DNA from 2 places in the Arthrobacter sp. P1_B11 genome. Region 1 is predicted to be linked to the other one. Evidence: riboswitches for the same ligand, from Rfam matches in the RefSeq annotation. Region 1 holds a riboswitch; the other holds the start of a gene.
The links. A riboswitch is a leader RNA that binds a small molecule or an ion and turns the genes downstream of it on or off. The one in region 1 is predicted to bind glycine.
Positions count from the first base shown of each region.

Region 2: another riboswitch for glycine. It lies ahead of gcvP (aminomethyl-transferring glycine dehydrogenase); the one in region 1 lies ahead of gcvP (aminomethyl-transferring glycine dehydrogenase).

Region 1 is NZ_JBFTZQ010000046.1:3,809-13,597, reverse strand. Features, by position in the region: gene AC1D14_RS21945 (helix-hairpin-helix domain-containing protein) at 195-392, opposite strand; gene AC1D14_RS21940 (SDR family oxidoreductase) at 401-1,240, opposite strand; gene AC1D14_RS21935 (SDR family oxidoreductase) at 1,413-2,198, shown strand; gene AC1D14_RS21930 (alcohol dehydrogenase catalytic domain-containing protein) at 2,269-3,306, shown strand; gene AC1D14_RS21925 (oxidoreductase) at 3,350-4,180, shown strand; gene AC1D14_RS21920 (DUF6221 family protein) at 4,219-4,611, opposite strand; gene AC1D14_RS21915 (arsenate reductase/protein-tyrosine-phosphatase family protein) at 4,663-5,664, opposite strand; gene AC1D14_RS21910 (alpha/beta fold hydrolase) at 5,835-6,620, shown strand; glycine riboswitch at 6,807-6,904, shown strand; glycine riboswitch at 6,906-7,011, shown strand; gene gcvP (aminomethyl-transferring glycine dehydrogenase) at 7,064-9,789, shown strand, end outside.
Region 2 is NZ_JBFTZQ010000035.1:824-10,612, reverse strand. Features, by position in the region: gene AC1D14_RS20145 (nitrilase-related carbon-nitrogen hydrolase) at 1-983, opposite strand, end outside; gene AC1D14_RS20140 (Dps family protein) at 1,195-1,674, shown strand; gene AC1D14_RS20135 (ArsR/SmtB family transcription factor) at 1,808-2,176, shown strand; gene AC1D14_RS20130 (SRPBCC family protein) at 2,173-2,631, shown strand; gene AC1D14_RS20125 (MFS transporter) at 2,732-4,306, opposite strand; gene AC1D14_RS20120 (TetR/AcrR family transcriptional regulator) at 4,374-4,913, shown strand; glycine riboswitch at 5,037-5,135, shown strand; gene gcvP (aminomethyl-transferring glycine dehydrogenase) at 5,334-8,180, shown strand; gene gcvT (glycine cleavage system aminomethyltransferase GcvT) at 8,191-9,351, shown strand.

The sequences.
Region 1 (9,789 bases):
TTCGCTAGTTGGCGTCCCGCGGGTTCTCTGCGCTGCGCCGCAGTGTAGATGTCCGCAGTGTAGATGTCCGGACTGGCAGGACTATGCGGGCGGCCTGGACGGGGTCCAGGCCGGTGACGAGGGTGCCTCAAGGCGCTCAATCCGATGGGACTCCTGACTGGGAATGGCCTTCCGCCAGAGTCTGGAGTGGCGTTTTACTTCAGTGCGAGGCCGTGCTCGTCCAGCGCATCCTCGATGATCCGGAGCGCCTTCGGACCCACGCCATGAAGTTTGGACAGTTCCGCCCGGGCGACACCGGCGAGACTTTGCAGCGATGTGAAACCTGCCCCGGTTAGGGCACGCGTGGCCGGCGCCCCGATCTTGGGAAGAGCGTCGAGCGGTGACGTTGTCATGGTTGCGCTCAGCTCTCGGTCTTCTGCGGGGCGAGTTCGCCGTAGAAGTAGGATGCTGTCACTCCGCCGTCCATGAGGAAGTCGCTGCCGGTGATGAACGCGCCGTCCTGGCCCATGAGGAGAGCGCCCACCGTGCCGACCTCGTCCGGAGTGCCGCCGCGCCCTGCCGGGGACAACCCGATCATGCGGCGGTATCCCTCGCCTCGGGGGCCGGTCAGTTCATCTTTGGCCAGCGGGGTGAAGATGATGCCGGGGCTGATCGTGTTGATCCGCGCGCCGCGTTTGCCCCATCGGACGGCCTCGGCCATCACGCGGAGCGAGTTGCCGCGCTTGGCCAGCTGGTAAGCGTGAAGGGAGTCTGTGACTTGGTCCGGCTGAAGCATCGGGAGCGCCAACAGTTCGTCGGCCGGCGTGGTCGCGAGAGCTGTATTTTCCTCGGGAGTCAGGGCACCCAGGCGGTGCCCTGACTGCGAAGCGATGACCACGCCGGCGCCGCCGGGGGCGATGACGTTCCCGAATTCCTCAAGCAGCACGGCAGTCCCGTACAGGTCCACGGCCAGGATGGTCGCCGGCGACGCTTGGCTGGGAGAGACACCCGCGGCGTGTATGACGCCGGTGACGTCGCCCAACGCCGTGGCCGCCTCGACGAGGGTATGAATGGACTGGCGCGAGGACACGTCGACAGTCATTGTGCTGACCTCGAAACCGGCGTTGCTCAGCACCTCGGCCGCCGCGTCGGCGTTGCCCTGATTCAGGTCCGCCAACACAACCTGCTTGCCCGCGCTGACGCGCCGGGCGATTGCCTGGCCGATCGAGCCGGCTCCGATGACAACAATGACGTCGCCCATGATGGTCTCCTGTTCCTTGGTACTTCATCCACCCTAGAAGCCTTCAACCAGGGACGGGAGGCACTGTGAGTACCTGTATCAACAGTCCCTTCCACCTTGGGATCGTGTCCTGTTGTATGGATGTGAACCTCAGCGAGCCCTTTCCTGGGCCGCCAACAACCTAGGAGCAACAATGACCACTCGCCCCAGCACCGTGCTGGTAGTCGGCGCGACCGGCAGCATCGGCCGGCTCGTCGTCGAGGAAGCGATCCGGCAGGGGCACACCACCCGGGCCCTGGTGCGCAACCCTGACAAGGCCCGGCGGCTGCCCAAGGAAGCGGAGGTCGTCGTCGGGGACGTTACCCGGCCCGAGACGCTGGCCGGCGCCGTGGAGGGGGTCGACGCCGTCGTCTTCACCCTCGGCTCGGACGGCGCCGGCAAGGTCGGTGCCGAGACTGTGGACTACGGCGGGGTACGCAACGTTCTGGCAGCCCTGGGCAATCGGACAGTCCGGTTAGCCCTAATGACCTCTATCGGCGTCACCAACCGCACCGGAGCCTACAACCGGTCCACCGAGGCCCACGACTGGAAGCGGCGTTCCGAACGGCTCGTCCGTGCCACCGGCCTGCCGTACACGATCGTGCGGCCTGGCTGGTTCGACTACAACGGGCCCGACGAACACCGGCTCGTCCTGCTCCAGGGCGACACCCGTCAGGCCGGGGACTCCAGCGACGGCGTCATTGCCCGGCGCCAGATTGCCCAGGTCCTGGTCCGCAGCCTCAACTCACCGGGCGCGGAGCGCAAAACCTTCGAGCTCGTTGCAACCGCTGGCACCGCGCCCGCGGACTTCGAGGCCCTGTTCGCCCCCCTCGCAGCGGATCCCGCCGGCGGACTCGACGGCGTGCACGATCAGCCGAACATGCCGCTGGACGGCGAGCAGCAACACGTGCGTGAGGAGCTGCGCGTACTCACGCGCTGACGCCCTGCCCCCTGGCGGTCCCAGCACCGCCCGCCCCAGCTCCGATTCTGGAGAAACGAAAGGAAACACAATGCGAGCAACCATCATGTACGCAGCCGGAGACGTGCGCGTGGAGAACGTGCCCGACCCCGTGATCCAGGATCCGACCGACGCGATCGTGCGCATCGTGAATTCGTGTATCTGCGGATCGGACCTGCATCCCTACCACGGCATGCCTGCCTCCGAGCAGGGTAGCCCGATGGGGCACGAGTTCATCGGCGTCGTCGAGGAGACGGGCAGGGACGTGTCCAGGCTGAAGAAGGGCGACTTCGTCATCGCCCCGTTCGCCTGGTCCGACGGGACCTGCGATTTCTGCCGCGAGGGCCTGCAGACCTCCTGCCGCCACGGCGGGTTCTGGGCCGCCGGCGGCATCGGCGGCGCCCAGGCCGAAGCCATCCGCGTCCCGTTCGCTGACGGCACGCTGGTCAAGGCACCGGTCGACGAGGATTCCGCGCTGCTGCCCTCCCTGCTGACCCTCTCCGATGTGTACGGCACCGGCTACCACGCCGCCATTAAGGCCGGAGTGAACGAGCGGACAACCGTCACGGTCATCGGTGACGGCGCTGTCGGCCTGATGGCGGTGCTGTCGGCCAAGCAACTGGGTGCCGAGCAGATTATTCTGATGGGCCGGCACAAGGCCCGCACCGACCTGGGCATCGAATACGGGGCCACCGACGTCGTCGCCGAGCGCGGCGAGGAAGGCATTGCCAGGGTCCGTGAGCTAGCCGGTGGCGACGGCACCCATACGGTGCTCGAGTGCGTAGGACACCGGCCGGCGTACGACCAGGCACTCGGCGTGATCCGTCCGGGCGGTGTCATCAGCCGCGTCGGCGTGCCGCAGTACGAGGATGCCCCGATCGGATTCGGCAGCATGTTCGGCCCGAACGTCACCCTCACCGGCGGCCCGGCCCCCGTCCGCGCCTACATTGAAGCCCTGCTGCCCGGTGTCCTCGACGGCACCGTGAACCCTGGCAAGGTCTTCGACCGCAGCATCAGCCTCGACGACGTGCCCGACGGCTACCGCGCCATGGACAACCGCGAATCCCTCAAGGTCCTCGTCCGCCCCTAGCGCACGTCGCCCCCACTGCTATCCCCCACGAAAGGAAGACCTCATGGCTACATGGCTCATCACAGGATGCTCGACCGGACTCGGCCGGGCTGTCGCTCAGGCAGTGCTCGCCCACGGCGACAACGCGGTCGTCACAGCACGGAACGTCACCACGGTTGACGATCTCGCGGCCGCCTTCCCCGACACGGCACTGGCCCTGCCCCTCGACGTCACCGACCGGGCACAGATCAGCTCGGTGGTGCAGCAGGCCCGGACGCGCTTCGGGGGCATCGACGTGCTCATTAACAATGCCGGCTACGGCTACCGCGCCGCGGTGGAGGAAGCGGACGACGCCGACATTCGGCAACTGTTCGACACTAACGTTTTCGGCGCAGTGGACATGATCAAAGCGGTCCTCCCGGACATGCGCGCGAAAAGGGCTGGGTCCATCCTGAACATCTCCTCCATCGGAGCGCGCATCTCACCGGCCGGCTCCGGATACTACTCGGCAACAAAGTGGGCCCTGGAGGGCCTGTCCGGATCCCTGCACAAGGAACTGCAGCCGCTGGGCATCAAGGTTACCGTCATCGAGCCCGGCGCGTTCCGCACGGACTTCGCCGGCCGCTCACTCACGCAGTCAGCGACGGCGATCGAGGACTACGCAGAGACGGCCGGGAAACGGCGCAAGGAGAACGACACGATCCACGGCACCCAGCCGGGCGACCCAGCCAAGGCGGCAGAAGCGATCCTGGCGGTCGTCAACAGTGCGAACCCGCCGTCGCTGATAGTGCTCGGCAAAGACGCTTTCGACGCATTTGCCGCCGTAGCCCAGGCAGAGCGCGCCGAGCTTGACCAATGGCGGGACCTCAGCCTCAGCACAGGCGTCGAGGGCTGAGGTACGGGCTGCGGCGGGTCAGCTACGTAAACCGCAGCTCAGAGTTCGATGGCCCAGCCTTCTTGGTAGTCACGGTGGTCTCTGTAGGGGGCTGCCATACACATCAGGACGTATTCGCTGGTGCCGTCGACTTCGCTGCGGATGTCGGTGACGAGCGGGACGTTGGCCAGCATCTGTCGTTTCGCGGCGCATTCAGCGAGGATGCGGCCGGGGTTGAACCATGCGATGTAGACCCGGTCTGTGGCTTTGCATTCGAGGTGACCGGGTGCGTGGTCGGCGCGAGCGTCGAGCACGATTCGTTCGTTGGCGGAGTAGAGGGCTGCGGTGTCGCTCCCGGGTCTACCAAACCATTCCCAGGGCGCAGGTGAGGCGGCCAGCGCGATGGCTTCGTCTTCGGCGATCCGGGCTTCGAGGAAGGCGATGATGTCCATGCCCCAATCCTGCCATCCTGCGGGCACCATTTCTGATGCCCATCACGCCCGTTATCCGCGGGCGGGTTGGAACAATTCGACCACGTTGCCGGACGGATCTTCCAGCAGGATCTGCTGACCGCCCGGACCCTTGACGATGTCGTTCCGGAACGCGAGGCCCGCAGCGCGAAGCCGGTCCACTTCGGCCGCGATATCGCTCACGATCAGGTGGATGCGGTTCCATCCCCCCGGGGCAGGCACCGTGCCATCCGGCATTGACCGCCCTGCCGAGCTGGTTGGCCCGCTCAGCAGGAGCCGCAGCCGGCCGCGTACGACGTCGGCGAATGCCGGTGCGGCCCTCATCCTGAGGGTGAATCCGAGGTGCTTTGTGTAGAAGTCGATTGCCGCGTCGACGTCGTCCACCACGTATCGGACGCTGACCATGTCCGTAAGGTCGCTGGGCATGTCTAGATCCTCTGAACTCGTTTGGGAGTACTCGATTGCGTAAAGCAGGAACTGGATTCGCGTGTTCAGTTCGTCCGCCGTGCGGACGAACACCGGGTAATTGTCCTGGTCGGCAGCCCCTTCGGCCGCCGGGTCGGGGATGCTCCAGTGCACCCTCGCAGGCGGCCCCGGGAAATCGGGGCATACCTCCCGTACGCGGTCGCAAAGGCTGATCACATAGTCGAACCGGTGCTCTGCGAACTCACTCAGATGCTTGGAGCGGGCGCCGCTAATGTCAATGCCGCGCTCACGCATCACGCGTACGGCGTTGGGGTGCAGGTCCTTGGGGTGACTGCCCGCACTGACGGCTTCGATTTGGGAGCCGCCGAGGCTGGCCAAGATCGCCTCGGCCATCTGGGATCGGGCGCTGTTTCCCGTACACAGGAACAACACACGAACGCGTGGCTGAACCGGCTGAAGGCCAGGACCGCCCGCGGGCGGTGTCAGCACAGCGGGAACCAGCCGTAGGCCGGGGTGAAGCGCCGCACCGGCTTCGGCGAGCCGTTCGCGATACAAAGCCAGGTTGAGGCTGCAGTACGTGTCACGTCCGTCGGCCGAGCTGCGCCGCATGGTCAATCAATATATTTTGATTGATTTGCGCCGATTTGATGCCGGCCGGTAGGCGCTATGGGGAGAGGCACCAAACGCAGGACGACGACGGTAGGACATCCCGCCGTCGTCCACTTTGCATGCGGTTCTGAGCCCTGTTCGTCGGAAGCGCCCCGGGGTTACGATGCCGTGTGACCTTCACCCACGGCTACGCGGACAACGACGGCCTTCTCATGTACTACGAGGTCCACGGCCGGGTGGTGCCCGGCCAGCCGCCGCTGCTCCTCATCCCGGGAGGCGGCTCCACCATCGGCACCAACTTCAGCGAACTCATCCCGCTGCTGGCCGAACAGCGCCAGGTGATTGCCGTTGAGGAGGAGGGCCATGGCCGCACCCAGCCGACCCGCTGCCCCCTCACCGCCGGGAACTCCGCCGGCGACATCCTCGCCGTTTTGGAGCAGCTCAACGTGGAAACCGTGGATGTGCTGGGATTCAGCGCCGGCGGCCACACCGCCATCGCGCTGGCACTAGGGCATCCCGCCGCGGTCCGGCGCCTCATCGCCGCCTCTACGTTTGTGAGCCGCGATGCCGTGCCGGACGAGTTCTGGGACGGCATGGCGAAGGCCACCCTGGACGACATGCCCGACACCTACAAGGATGCCGACCGCAGTCTCAATCCCGAACCGGGCCACCTGGAGCGACTCTTCGAACTGGACAGCCGGCGCATCCTGGACTTCGCCGGCTGGTCCGACGACGAGCTGCGCACCATCAAAGCCTCCACGCTGGTGGTGAGCGCAGACCGCGACGTTGCCACTGCCGAGCACGCCGCGAGGATTGCCAGCGTCATCCCGGGCGCCCGCCTGCTGGTCATCCCCGGTGGCCACGGCGATTACCTCGGGGAGCTGGCGGCCAGTGCCGGGGACCTCCGGACGATGCATGCCACAGTCCCGTTCCTGCTGCGGTTCCTCGACGACTGAGTCTTGTTGTAGGGGAGCGGCACCCAAAGCAAGCGGACGACGGCGGAACGTCCCGCCGTCGTCCGCTTTGCTGCCCTGCTGGCGGCTTTCTCGAGGCTGCAAAAGGACTCATTTGACGTATATTTTGCATCCAGGCCGGAGAGCAGATAATGTGTGAGCCGTGTCACCCACCAGTGGCACGGCTTATGATCTGCGGCGGGAGAGTCCTGCCGGTACGTTCAGCAGGCGCCGTAGGAGCAAATCCTCCCCAGGAATCTCTCAGGCCCACGTACCGCCGCGGCAAGGCAACTCTGGAAAGCAGTCCGGGAAACCGGGCTCACCGACGGTGCAAGTGGCGCCTGCTAACAGCAGGCAAAGCGGAAACTCTCAGGTCCAATACAGAGCGGGGAGGAACCCGAATCATCGTGGCACTCCAGTGCCACCTGAATTATGGAGTTCCTCACATGACGATCCAGTCGTCCCCGTCCACATTCGCAGACCGCCACATCGGCGCCCGCCGCCAAACAGACATCGACACCATGCTCAAGGCTGTCGGCTACGACAGCGTGGATGGCCTCGTCGACACTGCAGTCCCCGATTCCATCCGCCAGGAAAAGCCTCTCAGCCTGGACAGCGCCCTCAGCGAAGTTGAAGTGCTCGCCGGGCTGCGCAAGCTGGCTTCCAAGAACAAGACGGCCGTGCAGATGATCGGCCAGGGCTACTACGACACCGTCACGCCGCCGGTCATCCGCCGCAACATCCTCGAAGCCCCGGCCTGGTACACGGCCTACACGCCGTACCAGCCGGAAATCTCCCAGGGCCGGCTCGAGGCGCTGCTGAACTTCCAGACCATGGTCCAGGACTTGACGGCACTGCCGGTCGCCAACGCGTCCCTGCTGGACGAGGCCACCGCCGTCGCCGAAGCCGTGTTGCTGATGCGCCGCGCCAACAAGAACAAGACGGCCCGCGACGGCAAGACCGTTATCGACGCCGACTGCCTGCCGCAGACCATCGCCATCGTGCAGGGCCGCGCCGAAGCACTTGGTTTCGAGGTGGAGGTTGCCGACCTGTCCCAGGGCCTGCCCGACGGTGACATCAACGGGGTCGTACTCCAGCAGCCCGGGGTTTCCGGCCGGGTGTGGAACCAGTCCGGTGTGATTGCAGAGGCGAAGGAACGGGGCGCGCTGGTCACCGTGGCAGCCGACCTTCTGGCCCTGACGCTGATTACCCCTCCCGGTGAGCAGGGCGCCGACATCGCCGTCGGCTCCACGCAGCGACTGGGCGTCCCGCTGTTCTTCGGCGGCCCGCACGCGGCCTACATGGCGGTGCGCGAAGGCATGGAACGCACGCTGCCTGGCCGTATAGTCGGCGTCTCCAAGGACAACGCCGGCGTCCCCGCCTACCGCCTGGCCCTGCAGACGCGCGAGCAGCATATCCGCCGCGAAAAGGCCACCTCCAACATCTGCACCGCGCAGGCCCTGCTGGCCATCGTCTCCTCGATGTATGCCGTCTACCACGGCCCCGACGGCCTGAAGGCGATTGCCGAGACCGTCCACAACAACGCCAGGGCCCTCGCCGCCACGTTGAAGGTCGCTGGCCGGGAACTGGTCAGTGAATCCTTCTTCGACACCGTCACGGTCCGCGTGCCCGGCAAGGCCCGGAAGGTCATTACCGCTGCCGAGGCCCGGGGCATCAACCTGCGCTTTATCGATGCGGACACGGTTGGCGTGTCAGTCGATGAGACGACGACGGCGGAGGTCCTCTCCGCGGTGGTCGTCGCCTTTGGCGCCGGTCCGGTGGTGGCGGCCAAGGGTTTCGAACTGCCCGAGACTGTGCTGCGTTCTTCCGATTTCCTGCAGCACCCGGTGTTTAACACCCACCGCTCCGAGACCCAACTGCTGCGCTACATCCGCAAGCTCTCGGACCGGGACCTCGCCCTGGACCGCACCATGATCCCGCTGGGCTCGTGCACCATGAAGCTGAACGCCACCGCCGAGATGGAGGCCATCTCCTGGCCGGAGTTCGCCTCCATCCACCCGTTCGCCCCGGATTCCCAGACCGAAGGCTGGCGGGAACTGATCGGCGGCCTGGAAGCCGACCTCGCCGAAATCACCGGCTACGACCAGGTGTCCATCCAGCCGAACGCCGGTTCCCAGGGCGAGCTTGCGGGCCTGCTGGCAATCCGCGGCTACCACCTCTCCCGCGGCGACGACCAGCGCAACGTGTGCCTGATCCCGGCCTCGGCCCACGGCACCAACGCGGCCTCCGCCGTCCTGGCCGGAATGAAGGTTGTTGTAGTCGCCACGGCGGCCGACGGCACGATCGACCACGCCGACCTCAACGCCAAAATCGAGGCCAACAAGGACGTCCTGTCCGCGATCATGATCACCTACCCGTCCACCCACGGCGTGTACGACGCCGATGTGCGTGAGGTCTGTGACTCGGTGCATGCGGCCGGCGGCCAGGTCTACGTCGACGGCGCCAACCTCAACGCCCTCGTGGGGCTCGCCCAGCCTGGCAAGTTCGGCGGCGACGTGTCCCACCTGAACCTGCACAAGACCTTCTGCATCCCGCACGGCGGCGGCGGCCCGGGCGTCGGTCCGGTCGCTGCCAAGGCCCACCTGGCGCCGTTCATGCCGGGCGACGCCAACAAGGCCGCTCACGAGGCAGGGCATGGTGTGGCGATCTCGGCTTCGCGCTTCGGCTCGGCCGGTGTGCTGCCCATCTCCTGGGCCTACGTGAAGCTCATGGGCGGGGAGGGCCTGACTGAGGCCACCAAGTCTGCGCTGCTCGCGGCGAACTACATTGCTTCCCGCCTGAACGAGTTCTTCCCGGTGCTGTACACCGGCGAAGGCGGACTCGTGGCGCACGAGTGCATCCTGGACCTGCGAGAACTGACGGCCAGGACCGGCGTCACCGCGGAAGACGTGGCCAAGCGCCTGATCGACTACGGCTTCCACGCGCCCACCCTGGCGTTCCCCGTTGCCGGCACGCTGATGGTGGAACCCACCGAGTCCGAGGACCTCGCGGAGATCGACCGCTTCATCGACGCGATGATCACCATCCACGCCGAGATCGAACAGGTCGCCGCCGGGGACTTCACACTCGCGGACAGCCCGCTGCGCAATGCACCGCACACCGCTGCCGCCGTCATCAGCACCGACTGGGCCCGCAAGTACCCACGCGAGCA
Region 2 (9,789 bases), on a different contig from region 1:
TGGCGGACGGGTTCGGTGAGCCGGGCATAGGTGTCCGGGCGGCGGGTGGTCAGGAACGGGAACAGCGTGAGCCAGTCCTGGCGCTGGTCCAGGTCAAGGTCCGCGACGAGAACGGCTGACTCGTTCCGCGGAGCCTGCGCCAGGATGCGGCCGTAGGGGTCGGAGATGAAGGAGGTTCCGTAGAAGTTGAGGCTGCCCTCCTGGCCCCAGCGGTTCGGGACCACCATGAACAGGCCGTTGGCGATGCCGTTGCCCACAATCACCTGCTGCCACAGGGGCTGGGTGTCGAACTCCGGGAACAGCGGTTCGGACCCGATGGCCGTGGGATAGACGAGCAGTTCCGCCCCGCCGAGCGAGTACAGCCGGGCCAGTTCGGGGAACCACTCGTCCCAGCAGGTGGGCATGCCGAGGCGTGCGCCGCCGAGTTCGGCAGGCGAGTGGACTTCGTAGGCGTCACCCGCGGGCGGGCCCTGGCGGAAGAACCGGTCCTCGTAGTAGCCGGCGGTGACGGGGATGTGCAGCTTGTGCGTGCTGGCGAGCAGTTCGCCGCCGGGGGACACGAGGATGGAAGTATTCAGTCCCAAGCCGTCGTCCGAGCCGTCGGGGTTGTCCGCCCGCTGGTAGAGCGAGGCGTGGACGCAGATGCCGTGCCTGCGGGCAGCCTCGGCGGCAAAGCGGAAGGTGGGGCCGGTGAGCAGGTCCTCGGCCGCGTCAGAGGGGCGTGGCCTGGTTTGTCCGGCGAGGGACAGATCGTTGTCCGGAATCTGGTCCGCCGGATAGCGGGACAGCGTAAGTTCCGGCAGGAAGACAACTGTGGCGCCGAGGCGGGCTGCGCGCTCGATGCCGTCGTTCAGTTCGGCGCGAAGAGCCGCGGCGTTGCTGTGCCAACGGTGCTGGACGACGCCGATCCGCAGTGCCGGACGCGCGGACGGCACTGTCCGGGCCAGGGAGGAGGGTGAATCGAGGCAGGTGATTTCAATCATGATGACTACTCCAGAGAGACGACCGTCACTAAATGAATGACGTTCATTTAGTATGCACAGCCCGGCGCCGGCTGGCAAGGGTCAATTTGAATAGCATTCATATATGACAGAAATGGCAAGTAAGCTGATCGTGAAATTTTGGGCCTGCTCCTGCCTGCCCTGACCCGGCCTGCGGTAGCGTCGGAGCTACTGGACCACTCGAGGAGGACGAATGAAAGCTTCACCGACACTGACCAACAACATGCAGGCCGTGCTTGCGGACCTGATCGAACTGCACATCCAGGGCAAGCAGGCGCACTGGAACATTGTGGGGACCAACTTTAGGGACCTTCACCTGCAGCTGGACGAGATTGTCGATGCCGCCAGGGCGTTTGCTGACGACATGGCGGAGCGGATGCGCGCCCTGCACGCGCTGCCCGATGGCCGCAGCGAGACGGTGGCCAAGTCCACCAGCCTGGCCCAGTTCCCGGAAGGCCTCATCAACACCAAGGACGCGATCGACCGGATCGTCGCCGCGCTTGAGGCCGCAGTGGGCACCATGCGCAAGGTCCATGACGAGGTGGATGAAGAGGACCCCACCACCGCAGACCTGCTGCACGCCTTCATTGAAAAGCTGGAGCAGTACGCCTGGATGGTGGGTGCCGAGAACATGAAGGCCTCGGCCAGCGTCACGCAGCCCGACAGCAAGTAACCGCAGCCTAAAAATCTGAGATCCGCAGGCGGCCGACGCCCGCGGAACCGACAGAACAGCCCCGGAGTTCCTCCGGGGCTGTTTTGTGCTTTGAACCCTTGACTTTCCGGCGCCGCGGAGAATACTTAAGCATGTGCTTAACAATCAGCTGCCGGAGGATCCGGACCTGGATTCCGTGTTCCAGGCGCTCGCCGACCCCACCCGGAGGGCGATCCTTATCCGCCTCTGCGACGGCCCGGCGTCAGTCTCGCAGCTGGCCCGACCGTTTGCCATGAGCCTGCCGGCAATCCTCCAGCACCTGCAGGTCCTGGAGGGCAGTGGCCTGGTCCGCAGCGAAAAGATCGGACGCGTGCGCAGCTGCACCATTGTCCCCGCTGCCGTCCGCCGTGCGGAGGGCTGGCTCAGCGCGCGCCGGACGGCTGAAGAACGCCGCCTCGACCGGCTCGAGTCGTTCCTTGATTCAGATGATCCACCCACAACAACAACCAGGAGTACGCCATGAGCACCCCCATCACGCATGCCAGCTTCACGTTGTCACGCACGCTCAACGCCCCGCCGTCGCGCGTTTTTGAAGCGTTCTCGGATTTCGCCAGCAAGAAGAAGTGGTTTGGCGGCCCGCCGGAGTGGAACCAGGGCGAATCAAGCCTCGAGTTCCGGGAGGGCGGCCGTGAGACGGACGTCGGAGGGCCCGAGGGCGGTTTCGTTTCGACCATGCAGGCCCTCTATTACGACATCGTGGACAACGAGCGGATCGTCTATACCTACGAGATGCTGCTGGACGGCCAGCGCACGTCCGTTTCGCTCAGCACGGTGGAGCTTCAGGCTGAGGGCGACGGTACCCTGCTGACGCTGACCGAACAGGGCGCCTACTTCACGGAGGTTGACCAGGTGGCCGGGAGGAAGGAAGGAACCGACGGCCTGCTCGATGCCTTGCAGGCCTTCGTCGAAGGCCACTGAGCAGCGGCCGCGGCAGGCCGCCATCGCTCCTCCGCCGTCGCCCTTCCGGCGGCGGGACCGGCCGGCGGCAGGCGGCCTCGGCAGCCCACCGGCCGGTCCCTTAGCGGGCCCTCGGCACCCGGCGGAGAACGACGGCGGAGAGGACTGACGCTCCCGCCATCAGTACCAGCGCGATGGCCGCCGTGATGTGGACGCCCGAGTCGAAGGCCGCCCGGGCGGCCGCGGCGAGGGCTTCGGACAGCGGCGCCGGCAACGTTCCCGCAAGCTCCATGGCCCCCGCCAGGGTTTCCCGGGCCCGGTCCGTGGAGTCCGCGGGCGCCACCTGGGTTACGGCTGCGGGCAGTGCAAGCTGCCTCTGGTAGGAGGCGGTCAGGATCGATCCCAGAACGGCCGTACCGAGCAGTGAGCCCACTTCGTAGCCCGTCTCGGAAATCGCCGCCGCGGCCCCGGATTTCGCGGGCGGCACGGCGCCTAGGATCAGGTCGTTGGAGATTGTTTCGGCGGCACCCACGCCGAGGGCAAGGAGGAGCAGTGCACCAAGCAGCAGGGCCGGTCCGGCGGAGTGGTCGCCAAAAGCCACCAGGGAGTAGCCCGACGCGCTCAGCGACAGGCCGCCGGCCACCACGAACCCGGGCCGAATCTTCCGGACCAGCGGCACCACCAGAAGCCCCGCCACCACGGTGGCCGTCAGTGCGGGCAGCATGGCGGTCCCCGACGCCGAGGGCGACATCCCTTCCAGCAGTTGCAGGTGCTGTGCCAGGAAGAGGATGAAGCCGTTGAAGGAGAACAGCGCCAGCACGTTGGCTGTGATGGCCGTGCTGAACACCCTGTTCCTGAACAGGGACAGGTCCAGCAGCGGGGACGCGAGCCGCTGCTGGCGACGAACGAAGACGAAGCCCATGGCCATGCCAAAGGCAATGATGGACAGGGCCTGTGCGCCCGGTCCTTCGGTGGCCAGTTCCTTGATTCCGTAGACCATGGGCACCATGGTCAGCATTGACAGCAGGATGCTGGGCATGTCCACCCGGCCCGGCCTGGGGTCCCTGGACTCCGGAATGAAGAACGGGCCGAAGATGAGCAGCGGCAGCATGATGGGCGCGGCCACGAGCAGGACCGCGCCCCACCAGAACTGCTCCACGAGCCAGCCGCCGAAAATCGGGCCGAGGGCTGCGCCGCCGGAGAAGCCTGCCGCCCAGATTGCGACCGCCAGCCTGCGCCTGTTGGGGTCCGGAAAAATGTTGCGGATGAGCGAGAGCGTGGACGGCATCAGCATGGCGCCAAAGAAGCCCAGTGCGGCACGGCCGGCAATTAGCCATTCGGCGCTTGGGGCGAACGCTGTGGCGGCCGAGACTCCGGCGAATCCCATGGTGCCAATCAGCAGCAGCCGGCGGCGCCCGATCCTGTCACCCAGGCTTCCCATGGCAACCAGAAGACCGGCCAGGACCAGGGCGTAGGCGTCCACGATCCACAGCAGCTGCACTCCGGACGTATCCAGGCTCCGCGCGATTGCCGGCAGGGCGAAGGTCAGTGCGGTGTTGTCCACGGCCACGAGCAGGACCGGAAACATGAGCAGACCCAGGGCAAGCCAGTCGCGGGCTCCGCCGCTGGCGGGGGAGGGCTGTGCTGCTGCTTGCGTGATGGGCTTCTGCTGCTGGAGGTCTGCGGACGCGGTCATGCCTTAACTGTACCGTCTGGACGGTATAGTTATCAAGCGAATGACCAGAACAGGCATGATGGGAGCCATGGCCAGAAAACCAGTAGCGCGCAGTGCCGTCCTCGACGCCTTTGAGTCACTCCTCATCGAAGTAGGGGAGCGAGCAGCAACCCTGGATGCCGTGGCCGGGCGCGCTGGGGTTTCCAAAGGGGGCCTGCTCTACCACTTCCCGAATAAGGAGGCCCTGATCGGGGTCCTGCTGGACCGCCTGGACGAGCATGCCGAGGCCGATGCCCGGGCCATGGCCACGGCACCCGAAGGTGCGGCCGCCTACTTCATCAAATCCTCAGTGTGGGCAGACACCCCTCTGGACCGCGTCATTGTGGCGGCAACGCGGCTCGCAGAGGTGGCCCATCAGGAGACCCGGCGGCGTTTCGCCCATATTCAGCAGCGCTGGCTCAATGAGATCGCCAAGGATGTGGGGCCCGGGCTCGCGAAGGCGGTCCTGTACATGGGGGACGGCCTGTATTTCAATGCGATGTTGTCGATCGGGCCGGCCGCGACAGCTGCCGAGACGGCCGCCGACGTCGAAAGCCTGCTTGCCGCGCTGGAGCGGCTCCGGGACTGACCGGCCGGTGCTGAAAGCGCCGGCGGCAGTACCATCCGGCCGCTACGAGACAGTTTGCGGACGCGTTCCGGACATAGGAGAATAGCCTCTGTGGCTGTTGTCACCGCAAACTGAATATGCCTTTGATCTGCGGCGGGAGAGTTCTGCAAGTAGGTACAAGCAGGCGCCGTAGGAGCAAATCCTCCCCAGGAATCTCTCAGGCCCATGTACCGCCGCGGCAAGGCAACTCTGGAAAGTAGCAGGCTGTCCGTCTGGAGTCCCGGGATCATCCCGAAACATCAGGACATGCTGTGCTCACCGACGGTGCAAGCGGGGCTGTGCGCAAACCACAGCAACGCGGAAACTCTCAGGTCCAATACAGAGCGGGGAGGAACCCGATCGATGTGGCGTACCCTGCGCCGCCTTAGTTATGGAGTTCCCTTGACTGTCAATTCAGCCTCCACGTCCTTCGTTGACCGGCATATCGGCGCCCGCCGTGAAGCCGACGTCGACGCCATGCTCAAGGCTGTCGGCTACGACACCGTTGATGCTCTGGTTGATACCGCAGTTCCCAAAGACATCCGGCAGGACTCCCCGCTGGAGCTTGCCCCGGCCCTGAGCGAAGTTGAAGCCCTCGCCGAGCTGCGCAAGCTTGCCGCGAAGAACAAGACGGCCGTGCAGATGATCGGCCAGGGCTACTACGACACCGTGACCCCGCCGGTGATCCGCCGCAACATCCTCGAAGCCCCGGCCTGGTACACGGCCTACACGCCGTACCAGCCGGAAATCTCCCAGGGCCGGCTCGAGGCGCTGCTGAACTTCCAGACCATGGTGCAGGACCTCGTGGGGCTGCCCATCGCCAACGCTTCGCTGCTGGACGAAGCAACCGCCGTGGCCGAGGCCGTGCTGATGATGCGCAGGGCCAACAAGAACAAGGCCGCCCACGACGGCAAGACGGTGCTCGACGCCGACTGCCTGCCGCAGACCATCGCCATCGTCAAGGGCCGCGCCGAGGCCCTCGGCTTTGAGGTGGAGGTCGCCGACCTTTCCAAAGGACTGCCTGACGGCGTCATTAACGGCGTTGTCCTCCAGCAGCCCGGGGTTTCCGGCCGCGTCTTCGACCACTCCGAGGTCATCGCTGCCGCCAAGGAGCGCGGTGCACTGGTGACGGTTGCCGCGGACCTCCTTTCACTGACGCTCATCACCCCTCCGGGCGAGCAGGGTGCGGACATCGCCGTCGGCTCGGCGCAGCGCCTCGGCGTGCCTCTGTTTTACGGCGGACCCCACGCCGCCTACATGGCAGTCCAGAAAGGCCTCGAGCGCTCGATGCCGGGCCGCCTCGTCGGCGTCTCCAAGGACTCTGCAGGAGTTCCGGCCTACCGTCTGGCCCTGCAGACCCGTGAGCAGCACATCCGCCGCGAAAAGGCGACGTCCAACATCTGCACCGCGCAGGCCCTGCTGGCCATCGTCGCCTCGATGTACGCCGTGTACCACGGTCCGGACGGGCTGAAAGCGATTGCCGAAACCGCTCACCGCCACGCCAGGACCCTCGCCACCTCGCTGAAGGCTGCCGGGCTGGTCGTCCTCCACACCAGCTTCTTCGACACCGTGAGCGTGTCTGTGCCGGGCAAGGCGGCGGACATCATCGCCGCGGCCGAGGCCAAGGGCATCAACCTCCGCAGCATCGACGCGGACACCGTGGGCATCTCCACCGATGAAACGACGACGGCGGCAATTGTCGAGGACGTCCTCGGCGCCTTCGGTGCCACGGCCGTTGAGGCGACGGACGCTTTTTCCCTGGACGCCGCCGTCGAACGCTCTTCCGAGTACCTGCAGCATCCGGTGTTCAACACCCACCGCTCCGAGACCCAGCTGCTGCGCTACGTGCGCCGGCTGTCCGACCGCGACCTCGCGCTGGACCGCACCATGATCCCGCTGGGTTCGTGCACCATGAAGCTGAACGCGACGGCCGAAATGGAAGCGATCTCCTGGCCGGAGTTCGCGTCCATCCATCCGTTTGCCCCGGATTCCCAGACCGAGGGCTGGCGCGAACTGATTGCAGATCTTGAAGCGCAGCTGACCGAGATCACCGGCTATGACCAGGTGTCCATCCAGCCCAACGCCGGTTCCCAGGGCGAGCTCGCGGGCCTGCTGGCCATCCGCGGCTACCACCGTTCACGCGGCGATGACCAGCGCAACATCTGCCTGATCCCGGCCTCCGCCCACGGCACGAACGCGGCCTCGGCCGTCCTGGCCGGAATGAAGGTTGTTGTTGTGGCCACGGCGGCAGATGGCACGATCGACCACGCCGACCTCAACGCCAAGATCGAGCTGCACAAGGACGCACTGTCCGCGATCATGATCACCTACCCGTCCACCCACGGCGTGTACGACGCCGATGTCCGGGAAGTCTGCGACGCCATACACGCAGCCGGCGGGCAGGTCTACATCGACGGCGCCAACCTCAACGCCCTCGTGGGGCTCGCCCAGCCGGGCAAATTCGGCGGCGACGTCTCGCACCTGAACCTGCACAAGACCTTCTGCATCCCGCACGGCGGCGGCGGCCCGGGCGTCGGTCCGGTCGCTGCCAAGGCCCACCTGGCGCCGTTCATGCCCGGCAACGCCGCGACCTGGACCGAAGGTAATGACGTGCCCATCTCCGCTTCGAACTACGGATCAGCAGGCGTCCTGCCGATCTCCTGGGCTTACGTGAAGCTCATGGGCGGCAGCGGCCTGACCGACGCCACCAAGTCCGCGCTGCTCGCCGCGAACTACATTGCGGCGCGCCTGAACGACTTCTTCCCGGTGCTGTACACGGGCGAGGGCGGGCTCGTGGCCCACGAGTGCATCCTGGACCTGCGCGAGCTCACCGCCAGGACCGGCGTCACGGCGGAGGACGTTGCCAAGCGCCTCATCGACTACGGCTTCCACGCACCTACCCTGGCGTTCCCTGTTGCCGGCACGCTGATGGTGGAGCCCACGGAGTCCGAAGACCTGGACGAAATCGACCGCTTCATCACGGCCATGATCTCCATCCGGGCTGAAATCGACCAGGTGGCCAACGGCGACTTCAGCGTGGCGGACAGCCCGCTGCGCAACTCCCCGCACACCGCCGCCGCCGTCATCAGCTCCGACTGGGCCCGCGAATACCCGCGCGAACAGGCAGTGTTCCCGGTGCACTCCCTCAAGCAGGACAAGTACTTCCCGCCCGTGGGCCGGATCGACGGCGCTCTGGGCGACCGCAACCTGATCTGCTCCTGCCCGCCGCTTTCCGAATTTGAAAACTGAGGATCCGCCGATGTCTGAGAATTACACCGCCCTTTACGAAGAGCACAAGAAGCTCGGCGCCTCCTTCACCGACTTCGGCGGGTGGCAGATGCCGCTCAAGTACAGCTCCGAGCTGGCCGAACACCGCGCCGTCCGCAGCGCGGCAGGCATCTTCGACCTGTCCCACATGGGTGAAGTCTGGGTGACCGGCCCGGACGCCGCAGCCTTCCTGGACTACGCGCTCGTCGGCAAGATTTCGGCGATGGCCGTCGGCAAGGCCAAGTACTCGCTGATCTGTAAGGAAGACGGCGGCATCATCGACGACCTCATCGTGTACCGCCGGCCCGCTACTGCGGACACCGCACAAGGCGGTACGGACAGGTTCCTTGTGGTGCCCAACGCCGGCAACGCCCAGGTGGTTGCCCAGGCCCTCGCCGAGCGTTCCGCCGGGTTCGACGCCGTGGTTGAGGACGTCTCCGCCGCCACGTCGCTGATCGCTGTCCAGGGTCCCAAGGCCGAGGAAATCCTCCTCCGCCTGGTTCCCGCCGCGCAGCACGAGCTCGTCACCGGCCTGAAGTACTACGCCGCCGTGGAAGTTCCTTTCCTGGTGGGCGGTGCGAGCCAGGAACTTCTGCTCGCCCGCACGGGCTACACCGGCGAGGACGGCTTCGAGATCTTCGTGAACAACGACGACGCCGCCGCCCTCTGGCAGGCCATCGTCGCCATTGCGGACGAAGGGGAGCTGACGCCTGCGGGACTCGCCTCCCGCGATTCGCTCCGCCTCGAAGCCGGAATGCCGCTGTACGGCAACGAGCTTTCCCTCGAAGGGGACCCCTTCGCCGCCGGCCTGGGCCCCGTCGTCGCGCTGTCCAAGGATGGCGACTTCGTGGGCAAGGCGGCGCTGAGCGCGCTCAAGGCAGCCGGCACCGGTTCCACCACTGGCCGTAAGCTGGTGGGCCTCAAGGGGCTCGGGCGCCGTGCCGGCCGCGGCCACTACCCGGTGCTCAAGGACGGCAACGTCATAGGCGAAGTCACCTCCGGCCAGCCCAGCCCCACCCTCGGCTACCCGGTCGCGATGGCCTACGTCGACGTCGAGTTCACCGAACCCGGCACGGCCCTGGACATCGACCTGCGCGGCAAAACGGAGCCGTTCGAAGTCGTCGCACTGCCTTTCTACAAGCGCTCAAAGTAGGCCCGTCTCCGCTGGTTGAGCTTGTCGAAACCCCTGGTCCCGGGGCCGTGGTTGGCTCCGTGGCCGGCTGGCCCCGGTTTTCACGCGTGCTGCTCCTTCGTCGCTTTGACGCACGCTTTCGAAAACCCCGGCCAGCCGGCCCCTCGAGGGCAAGTCACCTAGCGCTGCTTGAGCCTGTCGAAACTCTTTAGGCCCACAAGTAGCTCGGACCCGATCGATCTAGTAGAGCCACTGTTTCTTTCCGGAGAACTGTTGGCCCCCAAACTGAAGTGCTGGTCGGCGGGTGAGGGGATTCCGGAAGCGTGCGTCTAAGGGAGCGTCGCGTCCGCTCAGCGGGCGCCCTCGCGACCGAGCACGCGGAGGAATTCGCTCATCCGCCGCCCAACCCGGCCACTGTCCGCATCAGCCCAGCACAACTGATTTAGCACCAAGATTTCA